DNA from 2 places in the Hallerella porci genome. Region 1 is predicted to be linked to the other one. Evidence: riboswitches for the same ligand, from Rfam matches in the RefSeq annotation. Region 1 holds a riboswitch; the other holds the start of a gene.
What was found. A riboswitch is a leader RNA that binds a small molecule or an ion and turns the genes downstream of it on or off. The one in region 1 is predicted to bind thiamine pyrophosphate.
Positions count from the first base shown of each region.

Region 2: it holds a riboswitch for thiamine pyrophosphate, as region 1 does, so the genes downstream of both, thiS (sulfur carrier protein ThiS) here and B0H50_RS01080 (thiamine-phosphate synthase family protein) in region 1, are expected to answer to the same signal.

Region 1 covers NZ_QGHD01000001.1:243,117-259,166, forward strand. The annotation lists gene B0H50_RS01030 (V-type ATP synthase subunit B) at 1-804, shown strand, start outside; gene B0H50_RS01035 (V-type ATP synthase subunit D) at 806-1,426, shown strand; gene B0H50_RS01040 (V-type ATP synthase subunit I) at 1,423-3,339, shown strand; gene B0H50_RS01045 (V-type ATP synthase subunit K) at 3,383-3,838, shown strand; gene B0H50_RS01050 (V-type ATP synthase subunit K) at 3,858-4,331, shown strand; gene B0H50_RS01055 (LamG domain-containing protein) at 4,464-5,711, opposite strand; gene B0H50_RS01060 (TIGR02147 family protein) at 5,720-6,562, opposite strand; gene B0H50_RS01065 (family 43 glycosylhydrolase) at 6,751-8,676, shown strand; gene B0H50_RS01070 (rhamnogalacturonan lyase family protein) at 8,685-10,865, shown strand; gene thiE (thiamine phosphate synthase) at 11,063-11,701, opposite strand; gene B0H50_RS01080 (thiamine-phosphate synthase family protein) at 11,704-13,287, opposite strand; TPP riboswitch at 13,276-13,385, opposite strand; gene B0H50_RS01085 (GspE/PulE family protein) at 13,577-15,481, shown strand; gene B0H50_RS01090 (ATP-dependent helicase) at 15,493-16,050, shown strand, end outside.
Region 2 covers NZ_QGHD01000012.1:762-16,811, reverse strand. The annotation lists gene carB (carbamoyl-phosphate synthase large subunit) at 1-3,059, shown strand, start outside; gene carA (glutamine-hydrolyzing carbamoyl-phosphate synthase small subunit) at 3,075-4,226, shown strand; gene B0H50_RS07090 (hypothetical protein) at 4,308-5,270, shown strand; gene truA (tRNA pseudouridine(38-40) synthase TruA) at 5,272-6,015, shown strand; gene B0H50_RS07080 (acetate/propionate family kinase) at 6,016-7,200, opposite strand; gene B0H50_RS07075 (tetraacyldisaccharide 4'-kinase) at 7,317-8,240, shown strand; gene B0H50_RS07070 (rhodanese-like domain-containing protein) at 8,186-8,557, opposite strand; gene B0H50_RS07065 (pseudouridine synthase) at 8,696-9,409, shown strand; gene B0H50_RS07060 (Ig-like domain-containing protein) at 9,518-11,707, shown strand; TPP riboswitch at 12,203-12,306, shown strand; gene thiS (sulfur carrier protein ThiS) at 12,291-12,431, shown strand; gene thiF (thiamine biosynthesis protein ThiF) at 12,500-13,246, shown strand; gene B0H50_RS07045 (thiazole synthase) at 13,341-14,126, shown strand; gene thiH (2-iminoacetate synthase ThiH) at 14,166-15,536, shown strand; gene thiE (thiamine phosphate synthase) at 15,572-16,050, shown strand, end outside.

The sequences.
Region 1 (16,050 bases):
GTGGATGTGATCGTCCTCGGCGGTATGGGCTTGAAGCACGATGACTATCTGTATTTGAAAGATTACTTGGAACAAAACGGTGCACTTTCTCGTACGGTGATGTTTGTGCACACGGCGAGCGACCCGATTGTGGAATGCTTGCTTGTTCCGGATGCATCTCTTGCTGTTGCTGAACAATTTGCAACTCGCGGAAAGAATGTGCTCGTCCTCCTCACGGATATGACGAACTTTGCGGATGCGATGAAGGAAATCGCGATTACGCAGGAACAGATTCCGTCGAACCGCGGTTATCCTGGCGACCTTTACTCTCAGCTTGCTAGCCGTTACGAAAAGGCGGTGGACTTCGAAGGTTCGGGCTCCATCACGATTTTGGCGGTGACGACGATGCCGGGTGACGATGTGACTCACCCTGTTCCGGATAACACCGGTTACATTACCGAAGGTCAGTTCTACCTCAAGCGCGGTCGCATTGAACCGTTCGGTTCGCTCTCTCGTTTGAAGCAGCAAGTGAACGGAAAGACCCGCAGCGACCATCGTACGATTATGAATACGATGATTCAGCTTTACGCGAGCTACAAAGAAACTCTTGAAAAGCAGTCGATGGGCTTCCGCATGAGTAACTGGGACAATAAGCTTTTGAAGTATGGCGAACGTTTCGAAAAGGAAATGATGGATCTTTCCGTGAACATTCCGCTGGAAAAGGCTTTGGACCTCGGCTGGGAAATTCTTGCCGACTGCTTTACCCCCGAAGAAACCGGTATTCCGTCCAAGATGATCAACCAGTATTGGCCCAAGAAGGGGTAATATGGCGAAGGTCAAGTTAACAAAAAACGCACTGAAGGTCGAACGCGATGCGCTTAAGCGCTATCAGCGCTATCTGCCGACGTTGCTTTTGAAAAAGCAACAGTTGCAGTTAGAAATGCGCACGCTCCAGGCCAAGGTGATGACAAAGCGCGAAGAAGAAGACTCGCTTCGGAAATCGATTGCGGGTTGGATCGGGCTTTATGCGGAACCGATTGAATGGGATAAGTACATTTCTGTGAAAGAAGTGCGCGAAGACGAAGGCAACATTGCCGGTGTGGAAATCCCTATTTTCAACGGTGTCGATTTTAAGGTTTCGATTCCGGACTTCTTTACGACGCCTGCGTGGCTCGACGAAGGTATTCGTTCGTTGCAGGGACTCATTTCTCTGCGGTTGGAACGTCGCGTTCTCGAAAAGCAATACGAATTGCTTTCGGCAGAACTCCGTTCGACGAGTCAGCGAGTGAATCTGTTTGAAAAGGTGAAAATTCCAGAAGCGAAGGAAAATATTCGCACGATCAATATCTTCCTTTCGGATCAGCAAATTTCTGGTGTCGCCCGTTCCAAGCTGGCAAAGGGAAAGGCTAACGCCCGCACTCTCGCCCAGGAAGGAGCTGCAGCATGATTACTCCGATGAAAAAGGTGACGATTCTCTGCTTGGATTCTGATAAGCAAGCGTCTTTGGAAAAACTCCGCGAAATGGGAATTCTCCATGTGACGCCGCTAAAAAATCCGACAGGAAATGCATTAAACGCCGCAAAAAATGATTTGCAGCGTGTGCAAAAAGCTTTGGATTCCATTCCTGATGCGAAGAAATCCGTAGCCACTTCCGAAGTCTCGGGAGAAAGCGTGATCGCCGAAGTGCAAAAACTTTTGGAATCGCGTAAAGATGCTGAAGATCGCCACGCCGAAGCCGATTCTGCGCTTTCGCGTTATGGAATTTTTGGCAATCTCGATCCCGAAACGGTAAAAGCATTAGAAGAACGCGGCATTTTTGTGCGGCTTTATGTGGCGCCTCATGGGCAGCAACTCGAAGCCGAAGGCAATGCCGTCATCGAAGCTTTTGCGGATAATTCCGAAGGTTCTTGCTATGCGGTTTTGAATTTCGGTTCGGAACCGGCGAAGATCACTTCTCCCGCAACTCCTCTTGCGCTTCCAACGCATTCTTTGGCATTTTACCGCCAAGAAAAAGAAGATGCCACTGCAAAACTTTCGCAGGTAGAAAGCCGCTTCAAAGAACTTTCTTCGGCAAAGAGTAAAGTGGCAAAGTGCTTGGACGATGCTTCGGATGCTTATAAATTCGAAGAAACATCGGCTGGGATGCTTTCGTCGAAAATTCTTTCGGCGATTCAGGGCTTTTGCCCCACTCCGCGAGTTGCAGAACTTTCGGCTGCCGCAAAATCTCTCGGCTGGGGGCTTCGCGTCGAAGAACCGTCGGACGAAGATAATGTGCCGACTCTTCTTTCGTACAACAAGCTTTCGCGTCCGATGCAGTTCCTTTATGATATTATCGGCATTGCTCCGGGATATCATGAAGTGGATGTTTCGAGCGTTTTCCTCTGCTTCTTCAGCATTTTCTTTGCGATGATCGTCGGTGATTCGGCGTATGGAATTCTCTTCCTCGCTATCGCTCTCTTTGTCCGCAGCAAAAAGCCGAAGGCAAATCCCGCAGGATTTCATTTCATTTATTTGATGAGTGGAATGACAATTTTCTGGGGGCTAATCAATGCAAGCTTCCTCGGGCTTTCGCCCGAAATGGCGCCATGGACCGCTTACTTGGATTTGACGAATTTCAACTGGCTTCCGGAACCGATTCGGAATGCGATGCTTTGGATTCGTACTTCTGCGCCAGCAGATCCGGCCAAGTTTGCAGCTTATCATGATTGGCTCAAGACTCTTACCTTCTTCCCCGAAGCATTTACGCCGATGGAAGCGGGCGAGTCTCAGATGCAGCATATTCAGTTCTTCTGCTTCTGCATTGCGGTTGTGCATCTTTCGATTGCGCATATTTGGAATATCGCCGTTCGCATTAAACGGAAAGATTCCACCTTTATGGCGCAGGTCGGCTGGCTGCTTTGCTGCTGGTGCATGTTCTGTCTTGCGAACAACATGGTTCTCGGAATGACGATGCCGGGATTCATGATGCCTATGTTTATCACTGCTGTCGTTCTGCTCGTGCTCTTCTCGGTTCCGCCGAAAAGACTCAAACAGGATTGGATTTCAATTCCGATGCTCGCGTTGAACATTGTGAACAGCTTTACTGACGTCATTAGCTACATCCGTCTTTTTGCGGTGGGCATGAGTGGCGCAGCAATTGCAGAAGCATTTAATGGAATGCTTTCTCCGCTGTTCGGTTCAGCGATTGGCATTGCAGGAGCAGCTCTGATTCTCCTTTTTGTCCACGGTTTGAATATCGCCCTCGCAGTGATGGGGGTTGCCGTTCACGCTGTGCGTCTTAATACTCTCGAATTTTCAAACGGCTTGGATTTGCAATGGAGCGGTTATGCTTTCGCTCCCTTCTCCAAGAGTAAAAATTAACCAAGGGATCAATTCCCGTTACCAATAAAAAGAGGATAACAAAATGGATCAACAAACGATGGTGACTCTCGCTAAGATGGGTGCAGCAGCAGCTCTCGGCATCGGGGCTATGGGTTCTGCCCTTGGTTGCGGTACGGCTGGCATGGCGGCAATTTCCGTCTGGAAAAAAGCTTACGCACAGGGTAAAGGCGCTCTCTTTACACTGCTCGTGTTCGTCGGTGCTCCGATTTCGCAGACGATTTATGGTATGCTTTTGATGAACTTCATCTTGAGCGCTGCAGAAGCAAGCGGATTTACCAACTGGGGCGGATGCCTTGGTGCAGGTATCTTCGGCGGTCTCGGTATGATGGCTTCGGCTTGGTACCAAGGTAAGTCTTCGGCGGTCGCTTGCGATGCTCTCGGTGAAACGGGCAAGGGCATGGTCAACTACTTGATGGTTCTCGGTATTGTCGAAACCGTCGCTCTGTTCGTGCTCGTGTTCTCGATGTTTGTTCTTTAATCCATAAGGAGAAAAACCTATGGATACACAAATGGCACTTACTTTGACGAAACTCGGTGCAGTGGCGACTTTAGGTCTCGCTGCAGTGGGTTCGGCTTTGGGCTGCGGCACCGCTGGCATGGCGGCGATCGGCGCCTGGAAAAAGGCCTATCTCAAAGGGAAAAACGCACTTTTCACATTGCTCATCTTTGTTGGCGCTCCGATTGCGCAGACAATTTATGGGATGCTCTTGATGCTCTTCATTTTGGGTAAAATCAACCCAGAAGGCGGAGCGGATCCCACTGGAGCGATGTGGGCTGCTTACTTAGGCGTCGGTATTTTCGGCGGAATCGGTATGCTGGCTTCGGCTTGGTATGTCGGTAAATCGGCTGCAAATGCTTGCAACGCTCTCGGTGAAACGGGCAAAGGTCTTGTGAACTACTTGATGGTGCTTGGCGTGGGCGAAACCGTAGCCTTGTTCGTCATGGTGTTCTCAATGCTTTTGGTTTCGTAAGAAATAAAATTGAGAAAAAAGAACTCCCTAGATTTTCTAGGGAGTTCTTTTATGTTTTGAGAAAGAAACCCCGCGCAAAGTCTGCTCGGGGTTTTATGTGGGGAGAGAATTTTTATCAATTCAATTTTGAGTTTATTCTTGTGAACTTTTTTGAAGGGCGTAGAAAAGTTTAATCCAGTTGTTGGATTCGCGGCCTGTTAAAAAGTAAAGTTCATCGACGCCGCCCGTGAATCCACCGTAGCCAATTCCAGGATTGATTGCAGAAGATAAACCTTGCCCGATATTAAATTGCGTTTCGCCGATTAAATTTCCATCGATAAAAGTGGTGACGGTATCTTGGTGAATTTTGAATGTGTATTGATGCCATTTGCCGTCAAGAACTCCGTTTGCGCGTCCAAAGACTGCGTTATAAACGCCGCCTTTTGTATCGATGCGTAAATTGACTGCGCCCGAATTTCCGCGCTTTTGAAGTTTGAATCCGGTGGAGTCATTTTTCGCTGCAATAATTTGGGCGTAGTCTTTTAAGTCTAATGAATCGGCATTAAACCAAATCGAAATGCCGCCGTAATTGTCATCGCTGAAAATTTTCACATTGTCGATGTAATACCAGTTATCGGTGGAATCGCTCCAGCGTGCGTGCCCCAAAATGCTTGAATTGTCGTTTTTCAATTCATCGAAAAATTCAGCGTGATTGGCAAATTTCAAATTCAAAGAATCGCTTTCTTGACACTGATTGACAAGGTCAAATTGAATTTGATTTTTCGTTTTGAAAATGACTTGGGGCATGATTCCGCGATATAAATTCGAATCTGTTTTGGTTAAACGAATTAAATTTCCATCGACATCTAAAATGCAAGGATTTTTCATTTGCGAAAGTTGGAGCGCAAAAGGCATATTTTCGTAAAGCTCATTTGCATTTTCTAAATCCTTGAAATCACTAGGGAGAGCAAGCGTTACAGCGCCTTTAAATTCTGCATCCAGCGAAGAATCGAAATTGAGAGAATCTTCTACAACATTCCACGAAACAAAAACGCTTTTAGAATTTCCGTTTGCGGAATTGATTTTTACCGAATCAAATTTTCCTACAGGAAAACTGTCTAAAACCATGATGCCAGAATTGCATTCTAAAGAATCGGCGATGCGAGTGTAATTGATTTTTGAAACGAAAATGGTATCGCCTAAAGTATCTGCGTGCGTTTGATTTAAAACTAAAGTGTCGCCGGCATTGATACCTAAATTTTTTGAGGAAACAAGAATGCGTGCGGTTTTATTGCCTGTGTTTGTTTCGATTAAAATGCCTGCAGAATCCGTTGAGTTTGTGGAACAACTTTCCAAAAATAAAATAGCAGCACTGGCAAAAATGAATTTTGTGAATTGCATAAACACTCCTATTTTTTACTCGAATTTTCAATTGTCAAGTTGCTGAAAAAATGCAGGTTAATGTGTTCAACGACTTCGGGCTTTTCTAAATCAGAACTCACAATTTTTCGAACAGCATCTTTAAATTTTTCGACAGCGTTTTCAATTTTCTTTTGGGCATTTTTTGAAACGGCAAAAGTAAAAGTTGTCATGTCGCGCGAATTATCTTTGGATTCAAGAGCTTGCTTTGAAAGTTCTAAGCATTGCTTTTGATATTGCAAAACCATCTGACTTTTACATTGTTGCACTGTTGCTAAGCTTTCTTTTGTGGGTTTCCAAAAGCCTTTTTCATTTTTGCAAATTAGATTCATTTTTTGCATCAACGCCAAGCTTTCTTGCAAATTTTTTTCGGAAACGGGCGGAAATATTTTTTGTGAAATCTCTGTTAAATCTTCATTGACATTTAAAACTTCTAAAATCGCATAAAGCGTGCTATTGTACCAATTAGAAAAAAATGCGTAACTATCGGGGTTTAAAATCGCTTGCGAGTTTTTGTTGAGTTTCATCATGGTTTCGAAAGCTTTATCTTTGACTTCGGCGGATTTTCCTTGGTCAAAAAGAATCATCGCTTCGAAATATTTCGCTTCGGTTCCTTTTAATCCAATGACATTTTCAAAGCGTTCTATCATCGTGTCGGTGACGCGTTTGCCTTGCACTACATCGTTAAAATAACTACGAGTATTCGGAAGTCCTAAAAGATTGCAAAATTCGGTACGCGAAAAATGAGGCTCTTTTAATTGCCTTTGCGCTTGGTAATGCGCTAAAAATTTTCGGAATTTCGTAAATTCAAAAATATTTGCAAATTCATTCATGCTATTAAATATAGTCAAATTGAATTAAAAAACATAGTACAATTTATAGTAGAATATAGAATTTTATAAAAAAGGAAGTTTTTTCTGGAATTTTACAAAATTATAGTACACATTGTAGTAAAATGAATTATATTTAGGATTGTAGTACAATGTATAGTACATTGAAAACTGCCCAAAAGGAGTGTGTTATGAAAAACTGGAAAGAATTAGGCGTTTTAGAATTCTTGTGCAAAGCGCTTTTCTTTGGCATTGCATTCGTTTTTATCGCAAGCGCTTTTGTGAATGCACAAACGATTCAAAACGATGTGTTTTGGAAAACGGTTGATGGAAAAAATATTTATTCGCAAGGCGGTGGCGTTTTGCAAGTGGGCGATACTTATTATTGGTATGGCGTAAAATATGCAGGTGCTGAAACTTATGCAAAAAATCCGACAAAGAAAAATAGCGATACAGGATTTTTAGGAGTCACTTGTTATTCTTCAAAAGATTTAGTCAATTGGAAAGACGAAGGAATTGTTTTAAAACCAGATCAAGCCGCGGGCGGATGGTTTGGACGCATTGGTGTTGTCTACAATAAAAAGACAAAAAAATATGTGCTTGCAGGACAAGGCGGAAGCCCCAAATGGGAATTTGGCGAATACTTTGCAACGAGCAGTTCTCCGACGGGACCGTTTAAATTTGCTCGCGTTCAAACCGAAAGTCAAATGACATTTTTTGTGAATAATGGAACGGGTGACCAAACGCTTTTTCAAGATGACGATGGAAAAGCATACGTGATTTGTTCGAATGTAAAAGGGCGCACAAATTTGTATGTTGCACCGCTTCGCGATTCAGATTTTTTAGAAATTGATGGTTCTAAAACGGTGAATATTCACAAAAGCCGTGTGGGCGGCCGCGAAGGAAATGCCATGTTTAAGTACGACGGAAAATATTATTTCTGCTCTTCGGATTTGCACGGCTGGAATACATCGCAAACTTATTGCATGTCGGCGACAAATATTTTAGGCCCATACAGTCAAGAATTTGTACTTGATGGCTCACAAAATGATTTTAGCCATGTGACGCAAACAGGATTTTTTGTAAGTGTGAAAGGATCAAAAGGTTCGTTTGTAATTTATGCTGGTGACCGTTGGAGTGACTTTGCTGGAAATGGACTTGGATTTAATCAATGGATGCCGATTACTTTTGAAACAGGCAAGCCAAAATTTCATTCGGTGAGCCAGTGGAAAATAAATGCAAAAGAAGGTTTATGGGAAGTAGGCGATGGAAATAATTATTGCTTGAATCCTTCTTTTGAAGCAGACCGTGTTTCGCAAACAACGCTTACGGGCTGGAATTTAAAAGGCGCAGATGCCAATAACATTAACTCCACTTCGAAAAAACGCACAGGAAGATTTGGACTTTATTTAGATGGAAATAAAACAATTTCGCAGACTTTAAATGTCCCCAATGGAACTTACACGCTTTCGTCTTTTACACAAAGTAGTGGCGGACAAAAATCCGCAAAAATGTTCGCCAAAGATTTTGGAAATAATGAAAAGAATGTGGGAATTTCAAAAGCTTCGAATTGGGAAAAGAAAACCGTTTCGGATATCAATGTAACTGCAGGAAAAATCACCATTGGTTTTGTAAATGAAGGTGCAAGTGGACAATGGATTTCGATTGATGACATTGAACTGATTAAAAAGGCTGCACCTAAAATCGATACGGTTAAAAAAGCTACCGCAAAAGCAGATACTGCGATTGTGGATACGATGAAAAGAGATACCGTAAAAATTGATACCGCAAAAACAGATACATTAAAAGCCGATTCGACAAAGAAAGATACGACCGAAAATAAAACCGCCATTTCATTTGGAACATTCAATCAAAATAGTTTCCAAGTTCATTTTGATAATTGCAGCAGAACACTCCAAGTTGAAAATGCTCCGGCAAATGGAAAATTGCAACTGTTGAATATCAAAGGAAAAGTTGTATTTGAAACGGCTTTGCAACGTGGAAATTCGGCAGAAACATACGCGCTTCCCAACACAGTGCGTAGCGGAATTTATTATGTAAAAATTTCGGCGAATGGGTTTAAATCAAAAGTTCAAAAAATTAAGGTTTTGAATTAGGAGGTTTTATGAAACAAATTCAGAAAGTTTGCGTTGGTTTGACATTCACACTTGCGTCAATTTCTTTAGCGCATGCGGCGCGAAATTTTGAATACCTTGACAGAGGCGTTGTGGCGGTGAGGCAGAATAACACATCGGCGCTGGTTTCTTTTAGGAGCTTGTTTGACGACGACAAGAATTTGGCGTTTAATGTTTACCGCGTCACAGGAAAAGACACGGTCAAGGTGAATGCATCTCCTTTGACAAAGGGCACAAATGTCGTCGATAAAAAAGTGGACTTTTCAAAAGAGAACACTTATTTTGTCACCAAGATTTTAAATGGAGTCGAGCTTAAAACAAAGGGCTCTTACACGATGCCTAAAAATAAAGGCGTCGGGCCCTACATCACAGTTCCGATTAAGGCGGGAAGCAAAATTCACTTTGTGTGGGTAGGCGATTTAGACGGCGATGGCGCTTACGATTACGTACTCGACCGCTATAGCGATAACCATCAAAAACTAGAGGCGTATTCGAGCAAGGGGAAATTCTTGTGGGAAATTGATTTAGGCGCAAACAGCGAAAACAAGAACAACATCAGCCCGGGCGCATCGACGATTGACGTGGGAATGTGGGACGGCGCAACGGTTTATGATATCGATAGCGACGGTTATGCAGAACTGATTTTGCGCATCGCTGACGGCGTAAAATTTGGCGACGGAAACGTTTATCAAAATGCAGTGGCGAACGCACAAGCGATTGCAATCATCGACGGGCGCACCGGAAAATTGAAAGCGACCGCTGACGTTCCCAAAGATTACATCAAAATTGGTCCGATGGCGACGATGATGGAAATCGGATACTTGGACGGGAAAAATCCGAGTGTCGTTTGTTGGTTTAAAAATCGAAATGCCAACAAATCATTTAACAGTTTAATGGTTGCTTACGGTTATCAAAATGGAAAATTCAAACAGCTTTGGAAATTTGACAATAAAAATGGATTTGCCGAAGCGCATCAAATCCGAATTGCCGATGTTGATTTTGACGGAAAAGATGAAGTGCTGCACATGGGTTATGCGTTAAATGGTGACGGCACGCTTCGTTACAGTATCGATAAAGTCGTTCATGGAGACCGCTGGTATGTGGGTGCGTTTAGCAAAAACGATAAAGTGATGATGGGCTACGGCATCCAGCAAAAAAATCCGAACGGACTTTTGGAATATTACTACAACGCATCGACCGGGAAAATCATTTGGAAACATTCTGTGGCGCCCGAAAATACGGTAGATGTCGGCCGCGGAGCCGTTGGAGACATCGACCCCAATTACGATGGCTTTGAAGTTTGGAGCTTTCAAGGAACCTACAACGGACCCACGGGCAAAAAAATTGCAGACAATTATATGTATCCCGTACAACGTTATTGGTGGGACGGAGACTTAGGTTCTGAAAGTTACAACGAAGGAAAAATCGAAAAGTGGGATTACAAGAACAAGGCTGTCAATCGCTTGCTTTCGACTTGGAAGGTTTACGAATCGTCGGGAAGCGAGCGCGGCGTTGCAATGTTCCATGGCGACATTTTGGGCGACTGGCGCGAAGAATCGATTCTCGTCAATTACACGAAAAATGAACTCGTGATTTTTACAACAGACATTGAAACAGAACACCGCATTTATAGCCTTGCACAAAATCCGTGTTATCGAAATGGCATGACGGCGAAAGGTTATGTGCAGGCAAGTATGCTCGATTATTTTTTAGGCTGGAATATGGATGCGCCCAAAACGCCAAATATTCAAATCATCGGCGGAAATCGCGAAGCTGAGTTTGGAAATCAAAAAATTTCAAGTTCCTCTGAAATGAAAAATTCGAGTTCTTCAAATTTTGATTTAAGCTCTTCGAGCATTTCATCATCAAGCGTTTCATCGTCTAGCGTGGAATTTTCTTCTAGTGCAAAGCAAGATAGCACGACTGCGATTTCACAATTAAAAAATTACAGAACCTGGAATATTTACCGCAACGAAAATTCTGTTTCGTTGATTGCTGGAAGCGAAAATGTTACAGCGAGACTTTTTGATCTGAACGGGAAATTACTCTTGCAAAAAAATGTTTCGGCACATGAAATGCTTGAAATTCCCACACGGCAATCGATGAGCTTGCTAATTGTGCAAAGCAAGAATCAAAGAGAGGTTTTAAAAATCAAAGGGAGTGTAAAATAAGCTTATCGGAGTTGACGTTCTCTGTTTTTTAGAAAGAAACTCACTGAAAATCACTCATGTAAACGGATTCAAGGCAAATCGCGCGGCAAAAATTTCTTTTGGAAATGTTGGCGTTGTAGAATTGCTAGGATTTCCTTCGAGAATAGTTTTACACGCTAGAAATTTAGTAGAAACTTTTGCGAATGCAAAAGGGAAACTCATTTCTCATTTTTCACTCCTAATTGAAGATAGAGTTTTTTCGCTGCGTCTTCGGGGTCTTTTGCGCTCATGATTTCGGAAACGACAGCGATGCCGTCAGCTTCGGCTTCGCTGATTTCTGCAGCGTTAGAAAGATGAATGCCTCCGATGGCGACGAGCGGATGGCGGGTGAGTTTCTTTGAACGCAAAACTCCCGCGGGGCCGAGCGGATGATCGGCTTCGGCTTTTGTTTGGGTGCCATAAGCTTGCACGGCGACATAATTGACATCGTCGTAGCGGTTCATTTCTAAAAGTTGCTCATCATTATCGCAAGAAACGCCGATGATTTTATTCGGACCTAAAATGCGGCGGGCAATTTCGTAGGGCATATCGCTTTGCCCGATGTGAAGTCCTTCGACATCGACAGCTTGCGCAATATCCAAACGATCGTTGATAATTAACGGAACGCCTGTGCCCTGGAGAATTTCTTTTACGCGGAGAGCGATGTGATAAAAATCCCGCGTCGATGCAGTTTTTTCACGAAGCTGCACAATCGTTGTGCCACCGCGAACGGCGGCTTGCACCACATCTTCGACGGGGCGCCCGAGCGCCAAATCGGAATCGGTCACCAAGTAAAGATTCAAATAATTTTTTTTCATTTTTACTCCTGAATTTCGGTGTTAATCGCGAGGACTTTTTTCTGAAAATCGTCGAGAGATGTGCCGATGACGAGAATCAATTTTTCCAAATTGATGCGGTCGGGAATGGAGATAACATCGGGCAAAGTTTCTGCGCCGGCGATAACTTTTTCAAGGTCGCGGTCGTAATCATTACCGAGTTGCCAATAATCTTTTGGCGTTGGCATCGCAAGAGATTTTAATCCGAGTTTTTTGACTGCAGAAAGAATTTTGTCATTGCTGCGGAAATTGGCAACGCATTCTGCTTGCGGAAATTTTTTGCGGATTTCGAGAAGTGTACCTGCCATGTAAACGCTGATTCCCATTTCGGGATCGCGGACAGAACAGGTTTCTTGATTCACTCGGAAAATGCGTCCGGGAACTGCGCAAACATCGGCAGCAGTTTTTCCGTTTACGGTGTAGCCGATATTCATTCCGATTTCTGGAAGCATGCGGTAAATATTTGCGGCTTTTAAATATTCAACAGCGGATTTTAAATCGCGGCAAAGTTTATCGTTTTCCGAAAGACCTTCTTCGACATTTCCTTCGGCGAGAATATTTTTTGCGTTAAAGAAAACATCCCAGAAGAAATCTTTCACCGGCGGCGTAAAATCAAGGCTTTCGCCATTTTGAATCCATTTTCTGCCTGCGGATTTTTGGGTGAATTTGCCGAGAACAGCACTTGGGATTCCTTCTTTTGAGAAGGCGTTCTGGAGCTTTTTCGTTTCTTTTGGATCGACAGCGATAACGAGTGTGCCTTCGCTGATAATTTCCCAAGGATTGAGCCCGAAAATGGCGCAGATTTTTTGAATGTCTGCGGGAATTTTATAATCGTCTGTGTGAATTTCGATGCCGAGTTTTGACGCTTCGGCGACTTCCCAAATGCCGCGTTTTATGCCGCCTTCGGTCGCATCGTGCATCGCGTGAACGCCTGCAAATTTTGCAGCGATTTCCGCATCTTTGACGACGGAAATTTCTTGCATCCGTTTTGCTGCGCGCTTGATATCTTTCGGGGCGAGTTTTCCTTTTAATGCTTCGCCGAGTTCAAAGCCGAGAAGGGCTGCGGCTTCGATTGCAATGCTTTTTGTGATGACGAGATCGTCGCCCGCTTTGGCGCCTCGCGGAGAAACGAATTTTTTCCCCGTTCCCCAAACGGTGATGCCGCCGATTGTAGGGCAGACGACTGCGCCGTAATATCCTGTGTGACCGCCGACGATAGAAATGCCAAGGCGCGCGGCTTCTGCGCTGATTTCATCGATGAGTTCTGCGATATATTCTTGCTTCGTTTCGGGAGGAAGCAAAAGCGAATAAGTCATAAATTGCGGCTTAATTCCCATGACAGCGACATCGCTTGCACCGATGTGCACGGTGACGTATGCAAAATCTTTGGGCGTCATCCGGACCGAGGGAAATATCGGGTCTTCGGCAATCGCCATATAGCCTTCGGGCACTTTGAGAATTGCGGAATCGACACCCATCGCCGGCCCAATTTTGACCTTCGAATTTTTGGCTCCCGTTTTAGAAAGAATAGACTGTGTGAAGAAATCGTCGTTGACTTTTCCAATCATAAAAACTCCTACGCTGGCATTACCCAGATCAGGTGTGCGGGTCGAAGGAGGCTACCTTCCTCTCAGCCGGATTAAATCCAGCTCCCCGTTGTGCACGAAAATTTAGCAAGAATTGATGTTTGAAAAATTTTCCGCTTGCAAAGAGCAGAAACATTCCCGCGCGAAAACGAAATTCGCATTTCTACTTATATTTCGTATGGTTATTTTAAAAATCGCTTCGAAAGTGGGATATTTTTGAAACTAAATTTTTAAAGGAAATAACCGAAAAAGGATTTAGATTGGACTAGTTATGGGCTCTGGAAAAAAAATTGGTGAACTCTTACTTCGTCAAGGCGTAATCGATGAAGACCAGCTGAAGCATGCGCTCAGTGAAAATGAACGCACAAAACTTCCGCTGCCGAAAATTCTCATCCGTTTGGGAATGGTAAGCGAAGAAGTTTTGACGAACATTTTGGGCGTTCAGCTGCGCAATACGACGCGCATGCGTATTGGCGAAATGCTTTTAAGCCACGGCTTCATCACCGAGGCGCAGTTAAATAAAGCACTTGAAGAACAAAAGAAAACGGGGCAACGTTTAGGACGCACTTTAGTCGCTCTCGGCTTTATGTCCGAAGAACGCTTGGTGGAAATTCTTTCGGCGCAATTTGAAGTCCCGTATGTCAAGCTCTCCAATTTTAATATCGACCCCGAAGTCCACAATTTAATTTCCGAAGACGTTTGCCGCACCTATAAAATCGTCCCGCTTTTTGTTACCGATAAAACGTTAACGATTGCGATGACCGACCCGACGAATGCGCATGTGATTGACATTGTCAAGTTCAAGTCGCAGATGGATGTCGATGTGGTCATGGCGAACGAAAAGGATGTGATGTCGGCAATTGACCGCATTTATGCATCCGCAGTTCAAGGCGATTCTTTGGAAACGCTTTTGAATCAGGCCAAGGCCGACGGGAAAGACGAACTAGAAACGGTGGACCGCGAAGCCGAAGCGCAGCAAGAAACCGCGCTCACCGATGAAGAAGGCCAGCAGGTCGTGAAGATCGTGACGTCGCTCATTCAGGAAGCGATTTCCCGCCACGCATCCGATATTCACTTGGAACCGCAGGAAACCTTCCTGAAACTCCGTTACCGTATCGATGGTGACCTTCAGGTTCAGGCTCCGATTCCTGCCCGTTTGATGAACCAGATCCTTTCGAGAATCAAGCTCCTTGCGAAGATGGATATCGCTGAAAAGCGTAAGCCGCTCGATGGTCGTTTTACCGTGCGTTTCCGCGGAAGCGAAGTCGACTTGCGTGTGAGCTCCTTCCCGGTTTCTTTGCGTAAGCGCGGCATTTGCGAAAAAATAGTGATGCGTATTTTGGACCCGAATTCGGGTCAGTTCCCGTTGAAGGACATGGGCTTTGCGCCTGTCATGTTCAAGCAGTTCAAGGATGCGATTAACTCCCCGAACGGAATTGTGCTTGTGACGGGTCCTACGGGTTCCGGTAAGTCGACGACTCTTTATGCTTCGATCCGCGAAATTCTCGATCCGACGATCAACATTTCGACGATGGAAGACCCGGTCGAATTGAACATTGACGGCGTGAACCAGGGACAGATCAACGTGGCTGCGGGCTTTACCTTTGCTGCGGGTATTCGTGCACTGCTTCGTCAGGACCCGGACGTGATCATGATCGGTGAAATGCGTGATAAGGAAACTTCTTCGATGGCTATCGAAGCGGCTTTGACGGGTCACTTGGTGTTCAGTACGCTCCACACGAACGACTCCGCAGGTTCGTTCCCGCGTTTGCTCGAAATGGGACTGGAACCCTTCCTTGTCGCAACGGTGATGAAAGGAATTTTGGCACAGCGTCTTGTGCGCCGAATCTGCAAACATTGCAAAGAACCGGTGGATATTTCTCCGGAATTGCGCGAAGAATTACATCTTTCTCCCGATATGCAATTCTATCACGGACGCGGCTGCGAACACTGCGACGGCTCGGGTTATAAAGGACGTTGCGGTATTTACGAATTCCTCGTGCCGAATGAAGCCGTTCGTAATGCAATTGTGAAACGCGCTTCAGGCGAAGTGATTAAGCAAATCGCGATGAAAGAATGCGGTATGATTACGCTTCGCATGGACGGTATGCAGAAAGCTCTTGACGGCTTAACGACTTTGGAACAAGTTCTCGGCGCATCGAACCCAGACGACTAACGGCAAAACTCATGGCAAGTGTAGTGGATCTGGCGCGCTTACAGCGTGAACTGAATCAAGAACAAGTCGCTGCAGCGGCAAAAACCGAAGGTCCAGCTCTGATTCTCGCGGGGGCAGGCTCGGGAAAAACGCGGACGATTACTTACAAAATCGCTCACTTAATTTCTGCGAAAAACGTGGATCCGCGTCGGATTTTAGCGGTGACTTTTACCAATAAAGCTGCCCGCGAAATGAAAACGCGTATTCAGCAAATTCTCGAAGGTCGCGTGAACCTCGAATGGATGGGAACATTCCATTCTATCTGCGTGCGCATTCTGCGTCTTTGCCTTGCCAACGATCGCATTTTACAAGTCCTCGGTTGGAAAATCAACAAAAATTTTTCGATTTACGATGATGACGATCAGCGAAAAATGCTGAAAGAAATCATGAAACCGATTTTCGGCGATGATTTAGATGCGAAGGCGTTAAAGCAAGCGCGTTCTATTATTTCGAAATATAAAAACAGCGTTGTAAAAGAGCCGCTTCCCGCGGGCGGTTACCGCATTGTGCTTCAAACGCCGACGGTTGCG
Region 2 (16,050 bases), on a different contig from region 1:
GACAGACTGCGCTCAACCTCGCGATGAAGCTTCACAAGAAAGGCGTCCTTTCGCGCTACAATGTCGAGATGATCGGTGCTCGTCCGGATGTGATTAACAAAGCCGAAGACCGCGAACTTTTCAAAGAAGCGATGGAACGCATCGGTCTCGATATGCCGCAGAGCATTTCGGCAAACACATTGGAACAAGCAATTGCTGCCCGCGAAAAACTCGGCGTCTGGCCGGTTGTTATTCGTCCGGGTTTTACACTCGGCGGAACCGGTGGCGGTATCGCTCACAATCAAGAAGAATTTGAAACGATTGTGCAACGCGGACTTTATTATAGTCCGACTTCGGAAGTCCTTATCGAAGAATCGATTGAAGGCTGGAAAGAATTCGAACTCGAAGTCATGCGCGACCACAAAGATAACTGCGTGATCGTTTGCTCCATCGAAAACTTAGATCCGATGGGCGTTCACACGGGCGACTCGATTACGATTGCTCCGGCGTTAACATTGACAGACCGCGAATATCAAAAGTTGCGTGACGCAGCGATTGCGGTGATGCGTGAAATCGGCATTGACACCGGTGGATCGAATGTGCAATTTGCGCTCAATCCGAAGAATGGTCGCATCGTCGTTATCGAAATGAATCCGCGCGTTTCGCGTTCTTCGGCTTTGGCTTCGAAGGCGACGGGCTTCCCGATTGCCAAGTTTGCTGCCAAGCTCGCCGTGGGTTATACTCTCGACGAAATTTTGAACGACATCACCAAGGTAACGCCTGCTTGCTTCGAACCTTCGATCGACTACATCGTTACCAAAGTGCCGCGTTTCGCATTTGAAAAATTCAACGGCGCCGATACAAAACTCGGAACGCAGATGAAGTCTGTCGGCGAAGTGATGGCGATTGGCCGCACTTTCAAACAGTCCTTCCAAAAAGCGATGCGTTCTCTTGAAACGGGTCACGCAGGCTACGGCGCAGACGGTAAAGATGCGCGTTACGAATCCGTTTCGGACGAAGAATTAGCCGCAGAAATTGCGCGTCCTTCTGCAGAACGCATTTTCTTTGTGCGGGCAGGTTTCCGCCGCGGTTGGAGCGTGGATAAAATTCACGACATTTGCAAAATTGACAAATGGTTCCTTCGCGAATTGCAAGAAATCGCTCTCTTCGAAGACGAAATTCGCGCTGCAAAAACACTTGAAAATCTCGCCAAAGATAAAGCGCTTTTCCGCCAAGCAAAAGATCTCGGATTCTCGGATCGTCAAATCGCATGGATTTTGAAATCGAAAGAAATTCAAGTCCGCGAAGCCCGCGAAAAAATCGGCGTTGTGCCGAGCTTTGCCCAAGTCGATACTTGCGCAGCCGAATTCCAATCTTATACGCCGTATCTCTATTCGACTTACCGCTTCGACGACAATCATTTCGAAAATCCGACCGCAGGACAACTCGGCGATGGCACAGGTCTTCGCCCCGATGAAAAGCCGTCGGGCAAAAAGAAAATTATGATTCTCGGCGGTGGCCCGAACCGTATCGGTCAAGGTATCGAATTTGACTATTGCTGCGTTCACGCTTCCTTCGCTTTGCGCAAAGCGGGCTTTGAAACGGTGATGGTGAACTCGAACCCCGAAACGGTTTCAACGGACTACGATACTTCGGATAAGTTGTATTTTGAACCGCTCACTCTCGAAGATGTTTTGAATGTTTACCGCCACGAAAAATGCGATGGCGCAATCGTTCAATTCGGCGGACAAACTCCGTTAAATCTTGCGAATCAGTTGGAAGAAAACGGCGTGCACATTATCGGTACGTCGCCCGCGATGATCGACGCTGCCGAAGACCGCAAACTCTTTGGCGACATCGTGAACAAATTGCAGGTTTTGCAGCCGCCTTCGGGAATGGCGCAAACCGCTGACGAAGCCGTCGCCATTGCGCATAAAATCGGTTTCCCTGTTCTCGCTCGTCCGAGTTTCGTTTTGGGTGGACGCGCCATGTGCATCGTTCACGACGAAGCCGCTCTTCGCAAATACATGGAAGAAGAAGCGTTGGAAGTTTCTCCGGATCGTCCAATTCTCGTGGACCATTTCTTGGAACAAGCGACCGAATGCGATGTGGACTGCATTTCCGATGGTGAAACCGCAGAAATTTGCGGCATCATGGAACACATCGAACTTGCGGGCATTCACTCTGGCGACTCGGCTTGCACGATTCCGCCTCCGACATTCTCCAAAGAAATTCAAGCGCGTCTGCGTAAACTCGCCATTGACTTTGCACGAGAATTGCATGTTGTCGGTTTGATGAATGTGCAATTTGCTGTGCACGGCGATGATATTTACGTGATCGAAGTGAACCCGCGCGCATCGCGCACAGTTCCGTTTGTTTCGAAGGCGACGGGCATTCCGTTTGCAAAACTTGCCGCTCTCGTGATGGCAGGGAAGAAGCTCAAAGATCTCGGTTATACGAAACTCTTTACGCCGAAATATTATGCGGTGAAAGAAGCCGTGTTCCCGTTCGCCCGCTTCCCGGGTGTCGATGTGATTCTTTCTCCGGAAATGAAATCGACTGGCGAAGTCATGGGCCTCGATTACAGACATTCGATGGCTTACATTAAGAGCCAAGTGGGTGCAGGCAACTATGTGCCGATGAAGGGAAATATTTTCCTCAGCGTCAAGGATGCAGACCAAGAAACGGTCGTTCCTTATGCTCAGCGCCTTGTGAAACTCGGCTTCGAAATTTACTCCACCCGCGGAACAAGTACAGTTCTCCGCAATCATGGCATCAAAACTCACGGCGTTTTCCGCATCTCGGATGGTCGCCCGAATGTTTTGGATTTGATTGACGAAAAAGATCTCGCATGGATTGTGAACACGCCGACGCCGGGCGCAAAAGCCGCCAAGGACGAAGCGAAAATTCGCTCCACTTGCATTCTCCGCGGCATTCCAATCACGACGACCATCGACGCGCTTCGCGCAACAGTCGAAGGCTTGGAAGATATGAAGGGTGAATCGGGCGACGGAAAATTTGGCGTGGAAGTTTGCTCCATCCAAGAATATCAACGTCACGCTCCGAAGGTAAACGTTTAAGAAGGACCGCACAAAATGACATTACAAGAAAAATGGAAAATTCAGCGCGAACGCAAGGCATTCCTCGCTCTCGCAGACGGTAGCGTCTTTTACGGTTACTCGATGGGCGCTCCTGTCGATTCCTTTGGTGAAGTTGTGTTCAACACATCGCTTTCGGGCTACGAAGAAATCCTTTCGGATCCTTCTTACGCGGGCCAGTTTGTGACTCTCACCGAAACAGAAATCGGAAACGTCGGCATTAACCAAGCCGACATGGAAAGCGAAAAATTCCAAGCGGCGGGACTTCTCGTGCAGCAAATTAACGCGGATTCGAACTGGCGTTCCGAAGAATCTTTAACGGATGCTTTGAAACGCTACGGCATCCCGGCTCTCGCTGGAATTGATACGCGTGCGCTCACACTTCTTCTCCGTGAAAAAGGAACTCTCAAAGGTTTCATTTGCACATCGGGAAGCGTCTCTGCCGAAGAAGGCGTCGCCAAAGCAAAAGCTTGGGCGGGCTTGGATGGAATCGATATGGTCGAAACGGTCACTTGCAAAACGAAGTACGAATTCTCGGACAGTTTTGTAAATGATTTCGGCATGCCGAAAGAACTTCCGCCGGCTGATTTGAAACTCGTCGCTTACGATTTCGGCATCAAGCGGAATATTTTGCGCAACTTGCGGATGCAAGGTTTTAAAGTCACCGTTGTGCCGGCTTACACTCCCGCCGAAGAAGTGCTTGCGATGAAACCGGATGCAGTTTTCTTCTCCAATGGGCCGGGCGATCCTGCGGGCGTCAAGGATGCGGTGAAGAATGCAAAAGCAATCCTTGGAAAAGTTCCGGTGATGGGAATTTGCTTGGGCCATCAGATTTTAGGACTTGCAAACGGTGCGCAAACCGGTCGTCTTAAATTCGGTCACCACGGCGGAAACCATCCGGTGAAATTTATGGATACAGGTCGTGTGATGGTAACGTCGCAAAACCATAACTTCGCCGTCTTGGAAAATTCCATTGACCCCGAATCTTTGGAAGTGACGCATATCAATTTGAACGATCAATCCATCGAAGGATTCCGCTCGAAAAAATTCCCGATGATCGCAGTGCAATTCCACCCCGAAGCTGCTCCAGGTCCGCATGATTCGAACCCATTCTTCGAAGATTGCCGCAAACTGGTCACTGGAAAATAATCGGAAAAGTCAATTCAAAAGCCCGGCTAACGCCGGGCTTTTTGCGTGAAAAATCGCCGAAATTTTTGTAAATTTCCCGTTATGAAAAAGTTTATCGTTCCCGCAGTCCTTTTGGTGCTTGCTATTGCGCTTTTCGCTTTTTTAAAAGCGGATCCGTTTGAGCCTAAGCTGGATGGAGGACGCTACTTAGCCATTCGTGAAGAAATTGACGAAGCCGATATGGCTGTATTTGCTGCCGCCGAAGATCCTGCGGCAAAAGAAATTGCGATTAAAACGCGAGATTCTTTGTGGGGAGTTTTAATTGCGATGCGCAATTTAGAACCCGAAGGAAAGGCAACCAAAAGTGAGGTCACCGAAAATGCAAAAAGCGAAAAAGAAAATTCTAGTTCGAATGCCTTTTTGTTTATCATCGGCGGACTCATTTTACTCATCGTCATTCTCGGCGGCGTTTTCCTCTTCTTAAGAAATCGTCAAGAAGCGATAACGCGTCAGCTCGAAAAAATCCGCGAAGAAAATCGTTTCAAAACGCCGAAAGGCGGCCTCGATGATCCGACATTCGTCGATCGCACAAGAGTCCATCGCCGTTCGATTATCGATGATGTTACGAATCCGGAATCGGGAAATGCCAATTCGCAGCAAGAAGCAAAAGATGCGACAGTCCCCGCGGACGATGTCGAATTTGAAAATGCGAAAGGCGAAATTGAACGCCCCGTGCTTCGTCCCACGGCAAAAGAACGCATTACAAAAGCATTCCAATCTCTTTCGGATACATTAACCGGACTCACTGTCCCGAAAGGCGTTCACCGCGATCCGGATAAAACGATTAAGTATAAAGCGCAAAGTCACAATACGATTTATACGACTGCGGTTCCGAAACCGAATCCGCTCGAAATGACGCGCTTTGACCGCGAACGCCAAGACAAAGAAAAAGTTTTGCAGTTAAATCGCCGCGGACTTACGCCGTCCGAAATTGCGCGGAGAACGCAGCTTTCCGAAGAACAAGTGGAAACGGTGATTCGCATTAAACGCGAAACCGGAGAATAAAATGCGTTACCGCTTTCGCTGCGAATATTTAGGCAGCGCATACTTTGGCTGGCAAGAACAAAACGAACACGGCAAAACAAAATTTGTAACCGTTCAGTCGGCGTTAGAAGAAGCGTTCCGCATCGCTTTGCGGACTCCAATTGATTTAGTCGCCGCGGGACGCACAGACACAGGCGTTCACGCCCGCGGACAAATGGTGCACTTCGATTACGATGGCGAAATCGATTGTCAAAAATTGATGCGCTCGATCAACGGACTCGGAAAACGCACCGTAAAAATTCGCGAATTAGAAATTTGCGCTCCCGATTTTCATTCGCGTTATGACGCTGTTTCGCGCTATTACGTTTACACTCTTTTCACAAGACCCGTTGCTCTTCTCCGCGATTTTGGTTGGGAAATCGGGCATTTGCCTGTCGATTATGAGCTGATGGAACGCGAAGCAAAATCTTTTTTAGGCGAACACGATTTTATCCGATTTTGCATTCCGCGAAATGATGGGAAAAGTACAGTTTGCAATCTCACCCGATTTGAACTCAAAAAAGTCAACGATTACATTTCGGAATGGCACATTCAAGGAAATCGTTTTTTGCATCGACAAGTCCGCGCTATGGTCGGGACGCTTTTTGATGTCGGGCGCAAGCGTTATCCCGCGGGAACGGTGAACGAAATTTTCGCCGATAAATTTAAGGGCGAACGCACAATGGCGCCGCCCCAAGGTTTAGTTCTCGAAGACGTTTTGTATTAACTACTTCACGCTCTTCGCATATTCTGCGGTATCGAGAGCAATCAGCAATTCTTCATTGGTCGGAACTACCATCGCGAGCGGCTTTGAACCTTCGACGGTGATAATGTGATTTGAATTTTCGCCGTTATCTTCGTTGCGCTTTGCGTCCATCTTGAATCCTAAAATGGCCAAATTTTCAAGAGTGATTTCGCGGACAACGCGGCTGTTTTCGCCGATGCCACCGGTAAAGACGAGAGCGTCTAAACGCGGAAGCGCCATCGTGAGACCGCCGATTTCGCGGGCGAGTTTATAGCAGAAAACTTCAAGTGCAATTTGTGCGCCTTGATGACCTTCGGCAGCTTTCTGCGTAATCGTGCGCATATCATTGCTTAATCCCGAAAGTCCGAGAAGTCCGCTTTCTTTGTTCACGAGTTGATTCAAACGATCGATATCAAATCCGAGTTTTTTGTTCAAGAAGAAAAGAATCGCCGGATCAACAGAACCCGAACGAGTTCCCATGACAAGGCCATCGAGCGGAGTAAATCCCATCGTCGTGTCAACGCATTTGCCCGCATGAATTGCGGCACAAGAACTTCCGTTGCCGAGATGCGCAGTAATCAAATTCAATTCTTCGGGCTTCTTTCCTAAAATGCGAGCGGCTTCGGCGCTGACATAACGGTGCGAAGTTCCGTGGAATCCGTAACGGCGAATTTGATATTTCTCGTAATAGGAATACGGAATGCCGTAGAGGAAAGCTTTGCGCGGCATCGTCTGATGGAATGCGGTATCGAAAACAGCGAGCTGCGGAAGAGTCGGGAAAATTTCTTTGGCGACTTCCATTCCTGTCGCGTGAGCGCCTTCGTGTTGCGGCGCAAACAAAATAATGCTGCGGATGTAATCGATGAGTTCTTGCGTCACCGGTTCCGACTTAATGTATTTTCCGCCATGAACGACGCGGTGACCGACCGCTTCGATGGTGTTGATGAGTTTCTGCGAAGTGAGAAATTTTTGCACTTCGATCACAGCTTCTTTGTGAGTCGGGCAATCGAAATGAAATTCCGCTTTGCCTTCGGGGCCTTTTGCTTTAAAGTGTCCGTTGACACCGATATTTTCAACAAGACCATTCGAAAGAGATTCTTTCTTTTCCGTATCAATGACGGCAAATTTGACGGAAGAACTTCCGCAGTTTAACACGAGAATGCGCATAGTTTTACCTTTGAAAAAGTTTTGATTAAAAAGTAAAAAAAGAAAGGTCCAGAAAATTTTTTGATTTTCCATTTTCGTTTTAAGAATCCAAAAAATGGAATTTCTAATTTAATGCGGTGAAATTTTTCCCGTTAAAATTTGCGTTTGCGTGTTTATATCGCACAGGCTATCTGCTTTTGCGCAAAACGATTTACCGCCCGAAAGAAGCGCTGAAAAGTCCCGTGATAATTCTCGGGTCATTTCTTGCGGGCGGCGCTGGAAAAACGCCACTTACCATTGAACTTGCGAAGCGTTTTTCCGCGGAGGGACTCCGCGTGGCAATTCTTTGCCACAGCGCCGCTTGGGACGAATGCAAGCTCATCGCAAAAAAAGTTCCCGCAGTTTCTCTTTTCAAAACGCAGAACCGTTATGCAGTCGCCCAAAAAATCGACGGAAAATTCGACGTCATTCTTTCGGACGGCGGTTTAGAAGATTCGCGATTTGTCGGCGCAAATATTTTCATTTTACGCTGGAATGAATGCGCCAAAAAAATCAGCGATTTAATTCCCGCGGGCAAATGCGTGAGCCTTGAAAAAGATCATCCGCTAGGAAAATTGACGAAGCAAATTATTTGTTCTGAAAAAATTTCTGCCGCAGAAAAATCAAAAATTACCGAAGACGAATGCGTGCAATTTTTCATCGAAAAAATTCAGAACGCAAAGGGCGAAAGTTTGCCGCAAAATGCGGAATGTGCTGTCGTTGTGGGAATTGGAAATCCCGAACGTTTTGTGCGCGATGTTAAAAATTTTGGAGCTCGCGTTTCGCATTTTCGTTTTCTTCCCGATCATGCGAAAAATTACGAAGCGAACATTTTACAAGAAATTTCTCGCGGGCAAATCATCGTCATCACCGAAAAAGATTTTGTGCGCTTGCGCCCCGAAATACAAAAAAGCCCGCTCCTCTACATCGCAGAAGAACGGGTGAAAATCGGAACAAAAATTTTTTCTTACTTAAATGCAGCCGCTGGCGGCGCTGCTAAAAATCCGCCGTCGACATTATAAATTTTCGTGTAACCTTGCGCCGTTAAAAATTCCGAAGCCGCTTGGCTGCGTTTTCCGCTGCGGCAAAAAACGAGAAGGATTTTATCTTTGGGAAGTTCGCCGAAGCGTTCTTGAATTTGTTGAAGAGGAATGTTAATCGAACCCGCAACAGTTCCTTGCGAAACTTCGCCCGGTGTCCGCACATCTACAAATAATGCGGTTTTATTTTTCTTTTTCATTTCGATTGCTTTATCCCACGAAATGGTTTCGTAAGCGGGTGACGCAGCAAAAGCGTTAACGCAGAAAAGAGCGAGTAATGCGAGAAGAATTTTTTTCATCGGATCTCCAATTTTTAAGTTCTCTTCAATTTTAAAAAAGAAAAATCGAATTGGAAAAATGCATTTCAAAAGAGAATGAATTTTAGGAACATTTTCATTTGTTCGCAAAGAATTGTCTAAATTAAAAACGGAATTCAAATGGAAAAATTTTTTGGCATCGCACGCGTTTTAAATAAACGCGGATATTGTTCCCGCTCGCAAGCCGAAGCACTTGTGCGAAATGGTCGCGTTTCACTCAACGGAAAAATTGTTAGGAATCCCGAAACGCCGACCGCAAAAAATGCAAAAATCGCAGTCGATGGAAAACTCGTTTTAGAAACGGCATTCGTTTATTTTGCGATGAATAAACCGCGAGGAATTGTGACGACGGCGTCCGATGAAAAAGGCCGCAAAACGGTGATGGATTTACTCGAAGGAAAAATGCAGCAGCATGTTTTTCCGATTGGACGATTGGACAAAGCGAGCGAAGGCTTGCTGCTTTTTACAAACGATACCGCATTCGCCGACAAAATTCTTGCGCCCGAAACGCATTTCGAAAAAGAATATCACGTTTGCATTTCTCGTGAGCCGACCGAAGAAGAATTGACGCAAATGCAAAAAGGCGTTCTTGTGCCACCGCGAATTTTTGGAAATTCTCCCGAAAAAATGCGCATGGAAAAAGTTCGCATTTTACGACGCGGAGAAAAAAATTGTTGGATTGCAGTCATTTTACACGAAGGAAAAAATCGCGAAATTCGTCGCATCTTGCAAACATTTGAAATCGAAGTTTTGCGCCTTATCCGCGTTCGCATTGGAAATTGGACTTTGGGCGATTTGCGCCCCGGCGAAATTCGGAAAATGGATAAAATTTAAAATTGGAAATGGCACAAAGTGTCGCGTAGTCTATAGACAACTCTTTCCTCGAACAGCTCTCGTCAAAAGAAAAAACGCAAAGTAGATTTATTCCAAAAAGGATTGGTTATGCGTTTTTGTTTGAAAAATTTATCGGCTGTACTTTGTTTTTCCATTTTGGGCTTGACGAATGCGGGCGCAGAACCGCTCGCTTTTCCCGAGGCGTTGGGCTTTGGTGCAAATGTTACCGGAGGACGCAATGGAAAAGTTTATCATGTGACCAATTTAAATGATTCGGGCGCGGGCTCTTTTCGCGATGCGGTTTCGCAAAGTAATCGCATCGTCGTCTTTGATGTCTCGGGAATTATCAATTTGAAAACGGCGGTTTCCATTAAAAGCAATATCACCATTGCGGGACAAACCGCTCCGGGCGAAGGCATTGCGATTCACGGCGGAAAACTTTCAACGGGAAAACAATCCAACATTATCATTCGTTATTTGCGCATTCGCCCCGGAGAAAATACAGCGTCCACAAAAGATGATGCGTTGAATCTTTACGATTCTAAAAATGTAATCATCGATCACTGTTCCGTAGAACTTGCGCCGTGGAATAATTTCGGCGGTTCATCGGATAACGCCAATTACAGAATCACAGGAATCACGGTTCAAAATTCTTTAATTGCAAATCCAATCGGTCAGCAATTCGGCGCGCATATCGAATCGGTCGATGGCACTTGGGCGTGGTATTATAACGCTTTCATCAATACGCACAACCGAAATCCGCTCGATAAAATCAACGATATTTTTGTGAACAACGTGCATTACAATTACGAAGCGGGCTACACGACGCACACGAGCACAAAATTCAAACACGATATTATCAACAATTATTTTGTCTACGGTCCGAAAGGTTCAAACACTTGGTTTCAAGTCGATAAAAATCAGAGCATTTACGAAAGCGGAAACATGGTCGACAACAACCGCGACGGAAAATTAAACGGCTCGGGCACAAAAGTTTCGTGGTATCAAGGAGTCGGAAATCTCTTAAATGAACCTTGGAGCGATGTGACGAAAAATTGTCCGATTTTAAATGCGCAAACGGCGTGGCGCTATGTGAATTCGCAAAGCGGCGTGCTTCCTTACGACGATATCGATTCGTTAATTTGGTATCAAGCGAGCACATTAGGGAAAGCGGGCGCTCTTGTTAAAAGCGTTTCTGCAATGGGAATCAAAACGAATAACGGTTGGGGAGAAGTGATTACGGGAAAAGCAGAAACCGATTCCGATAAAGATGGCATTCCTGATTATTTTGAAAAAGCGATGGGGTATAATGCAAACAAAGATGATGCGACGACAAAAGAATCGGACGGCTATTTAAGAATTGAAAAATATATCAACTGGCTTGGCGCCATGCACACGCGCGTGCTTCAAAATTCCGAAGTGAAATTTGATTTGAAAAAAATCACAAAAGGATTCCAAGATGCAGCGCCGACTTATCAAGTGAGCGATGCGAAGAGTGGAACTGTGACATTAGAAAATGGAAGCGTTGCAAAATTCAAACCGGCGGCAAATTTTACAGGACTCGCTTCGTTTAAGTATAACGTCAAAGGAAACGACGGCTCGGATTATACGGGACGCATCGAAGTCTTAGTCGAACCTTCGAATATTACGCCGGTTTCGTCAAGTTCAACGGCAAAAAGTTCATCGTCAGCGGCGCCGACTTCGTCGAGCTCAAATGTTCAAGCGTCGATTGTGAAAAATGGCGCAGGCTCGCAATATCAAACGATTACTTTGGGCGAATCGATTGTGCCTTTTGCGTATGCATTTAGCGGATGCTCGGGCGTAAAAATTTCGGGAATGCCCGCGGGCATTGATACGCTTACCAAAGTGAGCGAATCGAAAATTTACATTTCGGGAACGCCAACGCAAGCGGGAACTTTTACCTATAAAGTGAAAACGGTCGGAGCGATAGAAAACATCAGCCGTGAAGCCATTTTAGTGGTGAACGATTCATCTAAAATCGATACAGCGATTATTGATACCGCAACGATTGATACGACTGAAGTGGATACGACGACAGGAATTTTTGTGCGCAATTTACATTTTGAAAATCAAGCGCAATTCAATTTAAGAACTGGCGAATTATTTAGCCCGCGCGCAGGCTTTGCCAAAGTCTATGTGCTCGATTTGCAAGGTCGCATCGTGAAAAAATTTACGGGCAATGTCCACGCAGGAATTACGAATTTAGATATGAAAATCGGAGAAATGGCAAAAGGAAAATACATCGCGAAAGTGGAAGTGAAATCCATTCAGAATTGATAAAGCATCATTCCTTTCTCCATTCAATTTCTTCTGTTGTATCAGCTCCGTTTATTTGGGCGACTGGATTTTTGCTCAAGTAGCCTAAAAATATGGTTTTACTTCTATACACGCAGGGCATTGCGAAGGGATGACAAACTCTAAGTCATTCTGAGTGAAGCCGTAGGCACAACCGCCGTGTCATCCTGAACGGAGCCGAAGGTGAAGTGAACGGATCTAGCAGTTCACATTAAGCCAAAAAGTTTTAAAAATGAGTTCCCGCGGTAATGCAAGATCTTAGAGCTTAGAGTTTTCTAAGATCAAAGCTCTCAGCTCTAAGTTCTCAAAACCCCGGCGCGCCATCATCTACATTTCTCATTTAAAAAGCCTTCCCGCAGCGTTGCAAGAACGAATTTGACATGTTAAAAGCCTTGCCGCAGCGAAGTCGCCTTAACATTCCTAACTCGCCGAAGGCGAAGCCGTGCGCACTCACCCCTCATTTCTAATTTTCTAAATTTATTTCACACGGGAGCTGGTGTAACCGGCTGAGAGGAAGTTGAAAACTTCGACCGAACCTGATTTGGATAATGCCAACGGAGGTAACGTGATAAAGGTAAATGGTGTTGATATTGAAGCCGACGGAAAGTCTTTTGCAGGCAAGTCCGTCGCAGAATATCTGAAGACTACGGATTACGATTGCAAACGGATTGCTGTCGAACGCAATTACGAAATCGTACCAAAATAAAAATACGCGGAAACGCTTCTTTCGGATGGGGATAATCTTGAAATTGTGAGCTTTATGGGAGGCGGCTAATGTCTTCTTGTAAAATCTCGCGAGAACAGATGCTTGCAGCTCTTGTCGAGCGGCAAGGGAAAGAAAACGTGGCGAAACTTCAAGCGGCGACGGTCGCCGTTTGCGGGCTCGGCGGGCTTGGTTCGAACATTGCGATTTCTCTTGCACGAGCGGGAGTGGGCAAATTGATTCTCATCGATTTCGATACGGTCGATGTGACGAATTTGCACCGCCAACAATATAAAGTTTCTCAAGTCGGCGAGGAAAAGTCGATTGCCCTTGCCGAAAACTTAAAAGAAATTGCGCCTTACTTAGAAATTGAATCGCATACGGAACGGATGATTCCCGAAAATGTGGAAACGCTCATCGGGCAGGCAAATGTTGTCTGCGAAGCTTTTGATAATCCCGAAGCCAAAGCAATGCTTGTGAACGCAATCCTCGAGCGCAACGCAGAACTTGCCAGTCAAGGAAATTTGGACAAGCAACAGTTTTTGGTGGCAGCTTCTGGAATGGCGGGCTTTGGCGAAGCAAATGAAATTACGACGCGACGCATTTCAAAAAAATTTTTTTTATGCGGAGACGGAAAAAGCGATGTAAATGCAGGCATTGGACTCATTGCCCCGCGAGTCATGCTTTGCGCAGCGCATCAGGCGATCACCACCATCCGAATCATTTGTGGATTTGAAACAGAAACGCTGTCGAGTGGCCCTATGATGTCATCCAGACAGCTCAAGGAGTCGTCTAGACAGCTCAACGTGTCATCCTGAGCGTAGCGATATATGAAACTTGGAACTTTAGTTCCTTAGTTGAATTAAGCCCTTTGGGGTAGGATCTAGCATTTAATAAAAAAGGACATTAAAAATGGAAAATGAAAACTTGAAAAACGACCCGCTTTTTATCGGCGGACACGAACTTCATTCCCGCTTTATTTTGGGCTCGGGCAAGTATTCGCTCAAGCTCATTGAAGCTGCGGTGCAGTACGCTGGCGCTGAAATCATCACTTGCGCCGTTCGCCGCGCAAATACCAAGGAACACGAAAATATTCTCGATTACATTCCGAAAAGTGCGACGCTCCTTCCGAATACTTCGGGCGCTCGCAACGCCGACGAAGCCGTTCGCATTGCGCGCCTCGCCCGTGAACTTGGCTGCGGCGACTTTGTGAAAATTGAAATTATGCGCGATACAAAGTATCTGCTTCCCGATAATTACGAAACGGTAAAAGCGACCGAGATCTTAGCGAAAGAAGGATTTGTCGTGATGCCGTATATGTATCCGGATTTGAACATCGCCCGCGATTTGGTGAACGCCGGAGCGGCTGCGGTGATGCCGCTTGCGTCGCCAATCGGTTCGAATCGCGGACTTTCGACGAAGGATTTTATCCAAATTCTCATCGACGAAATTGAGCTCCCGATTATCGTGGACGCGGGTATCGGTAAACCGTCCGAAGCTTGCGCCGCGATGGAAATGGGTGCGGCTGCGGTCATGGCGAATACAGCGCTTGCGACCGCGGGCGATTTGACGCGGATGGCGACGGCTTTCAAAAAGGCAATTGAATCGGGCCGAGAAGCTTACTTAGCAGGCCTTGGCCGCGTACTTGTGCGCGGTGCGAGTGCAAGCGATCCGCTTACCGGATTTTTGAGAGATTAAAATCGTAAAACTGAAAAATTTTAATTCATTCAAATCATTATGAAAGATTATCACGACGAACGCTATTTTATTGATTCCGAAACGCTTTCCCCAGCGGCACTCGAACGCAAACACCGTCTAGAAAATGACCCGAGTTCACGAACAAATTTCATGGAATACATGAAGGGAATGGAAGTCATCAAATCCGATGTTTATAATCGGGTGATGGCTCAGGTCGATAATTACGATTATTCAAAATATTCCGCAGCCGATGTGAAGCGTGCATTAGAACATAATACGTGTAGCGTCGAAGATTTTAAGGCGTTGCTTTCGCCCGCGGCGGCTCCATTCCTCGAAGAAATGGCGCAAAAGGCGAAAATCGAAACGGGCAAACATTTTGGCAACAGCGTCTATTTCTTTACGCCGATTTACATTGCGAATTACTGCGAAAATTACTGCATCTATTGCGGTTTCAACTGTTACAATCATATCAAGCGGATGCAGCTTTCGATGGAACAAGTGGAACACGAGATGAAAGTCATCGCAGATAGCGGCATGGAAGAAATCCTTTTGCTAACGGGTGAAAGCCGCGCGAAAAGCAGCGTCGAATATATCGGAGAAGCTTGTAAATTAGCCCATAAATATTTCCGCATGGTGGGCGTCGAAGTTTACCCGATGAACACGGACGAATACAAATATCTTCATGAATGCGGCGTGGATTATGTGACCGTCTTCCAAGAAACCTATGACAAAATCCGCTACGAACAACTTCACCTGCTCGGTCACAAGCGAATTTATCCGTATCGTTTTGATTCGCAGGAACGCGCCCTCATGGGCGGCATGCGTGGCTGCGGTTTCTCGGCTTTGCTCGGCCTCTCGGATTTTCGTAAGGATGCTCTCGCGAGTGCGTTGCACGTATATTATTTGCAAAAGAAATATCCGCACGCCGAAATGAGTCTTTCGTGTCCGCGCCTTCGCCCGATTGTGAATAACGATAAAATTAATCCGCTCGATGTTCACGAAAAAGAACTTTGCCAAGTGCTTTGCGCTTACCGAATTTTCATGCCGTTTGTGGGGATTACCGTTTCGAGTCGCGAAACCAAAGAATTCCGCAACGGTATCGTAAAAATTTGCGCCACCAAAATTTCGGCAGGAGTTTCTACCGGAATTGGTGATCACGAAAGCAAATACAAAGAGGAAGATTGTAAACCGCGCACAGCTGAAGAAAATGCTGCGATGGCAAAGGGAAACGCGAGCAAAGTTTCTTCCTCGGCGAATGCTTCGACACCTGCCGAAGCGCAAGCTGCTGACACCGCAAACGAAGGCGATGAGCAATTTGAAATCAGCGATTCGCGCAGCTTTAACACGATGTACAAAGACATTAGCGGCGAGGGATTACAGCCCGTGCTCAACGATTACTTGTATGTTTAAACCGAGAAAAATTGCCATTCTTTTTGAGACGAAAAATGTTAGACACGACTCTTTACTTTATTACGGATAGTTCTTCGGTGAGTGCAGAAAAATTTCTGCCTTCGGTAGAAGCCGCGTGCAAGGGCGGGGCAACGATAATCCAGCTCCGCGAAAAGAATAAATCGACGAGAGAATATTTGGAACTAGCCGCAAACGTGCACGAGATTACTGCGCGTTACAAGGTGCCTTTGATTATCGACGACCGTGTCGATGTTGCGCTTGCCATTGGAGCCGAAGGCGTTCATGTAGGGCAAACCGATATGCCCGTCGCGATGGCGAGAAAACTCATGGGTCCGAATAAAATTGTGGGCGCAACCACAAAGACGGTGCCGCAGGCGCTTGAAGCGTACAAGCAGGGTGCGGATTATCTCGGCGTGGGGGCAATTTATCCGACGACGACTAAGGTGGTGACAATTCTTACGAGCGTCGAAACGCTCAAAGAAATTGTGAAGGCAGTTCCCATTCCCGTGAACGC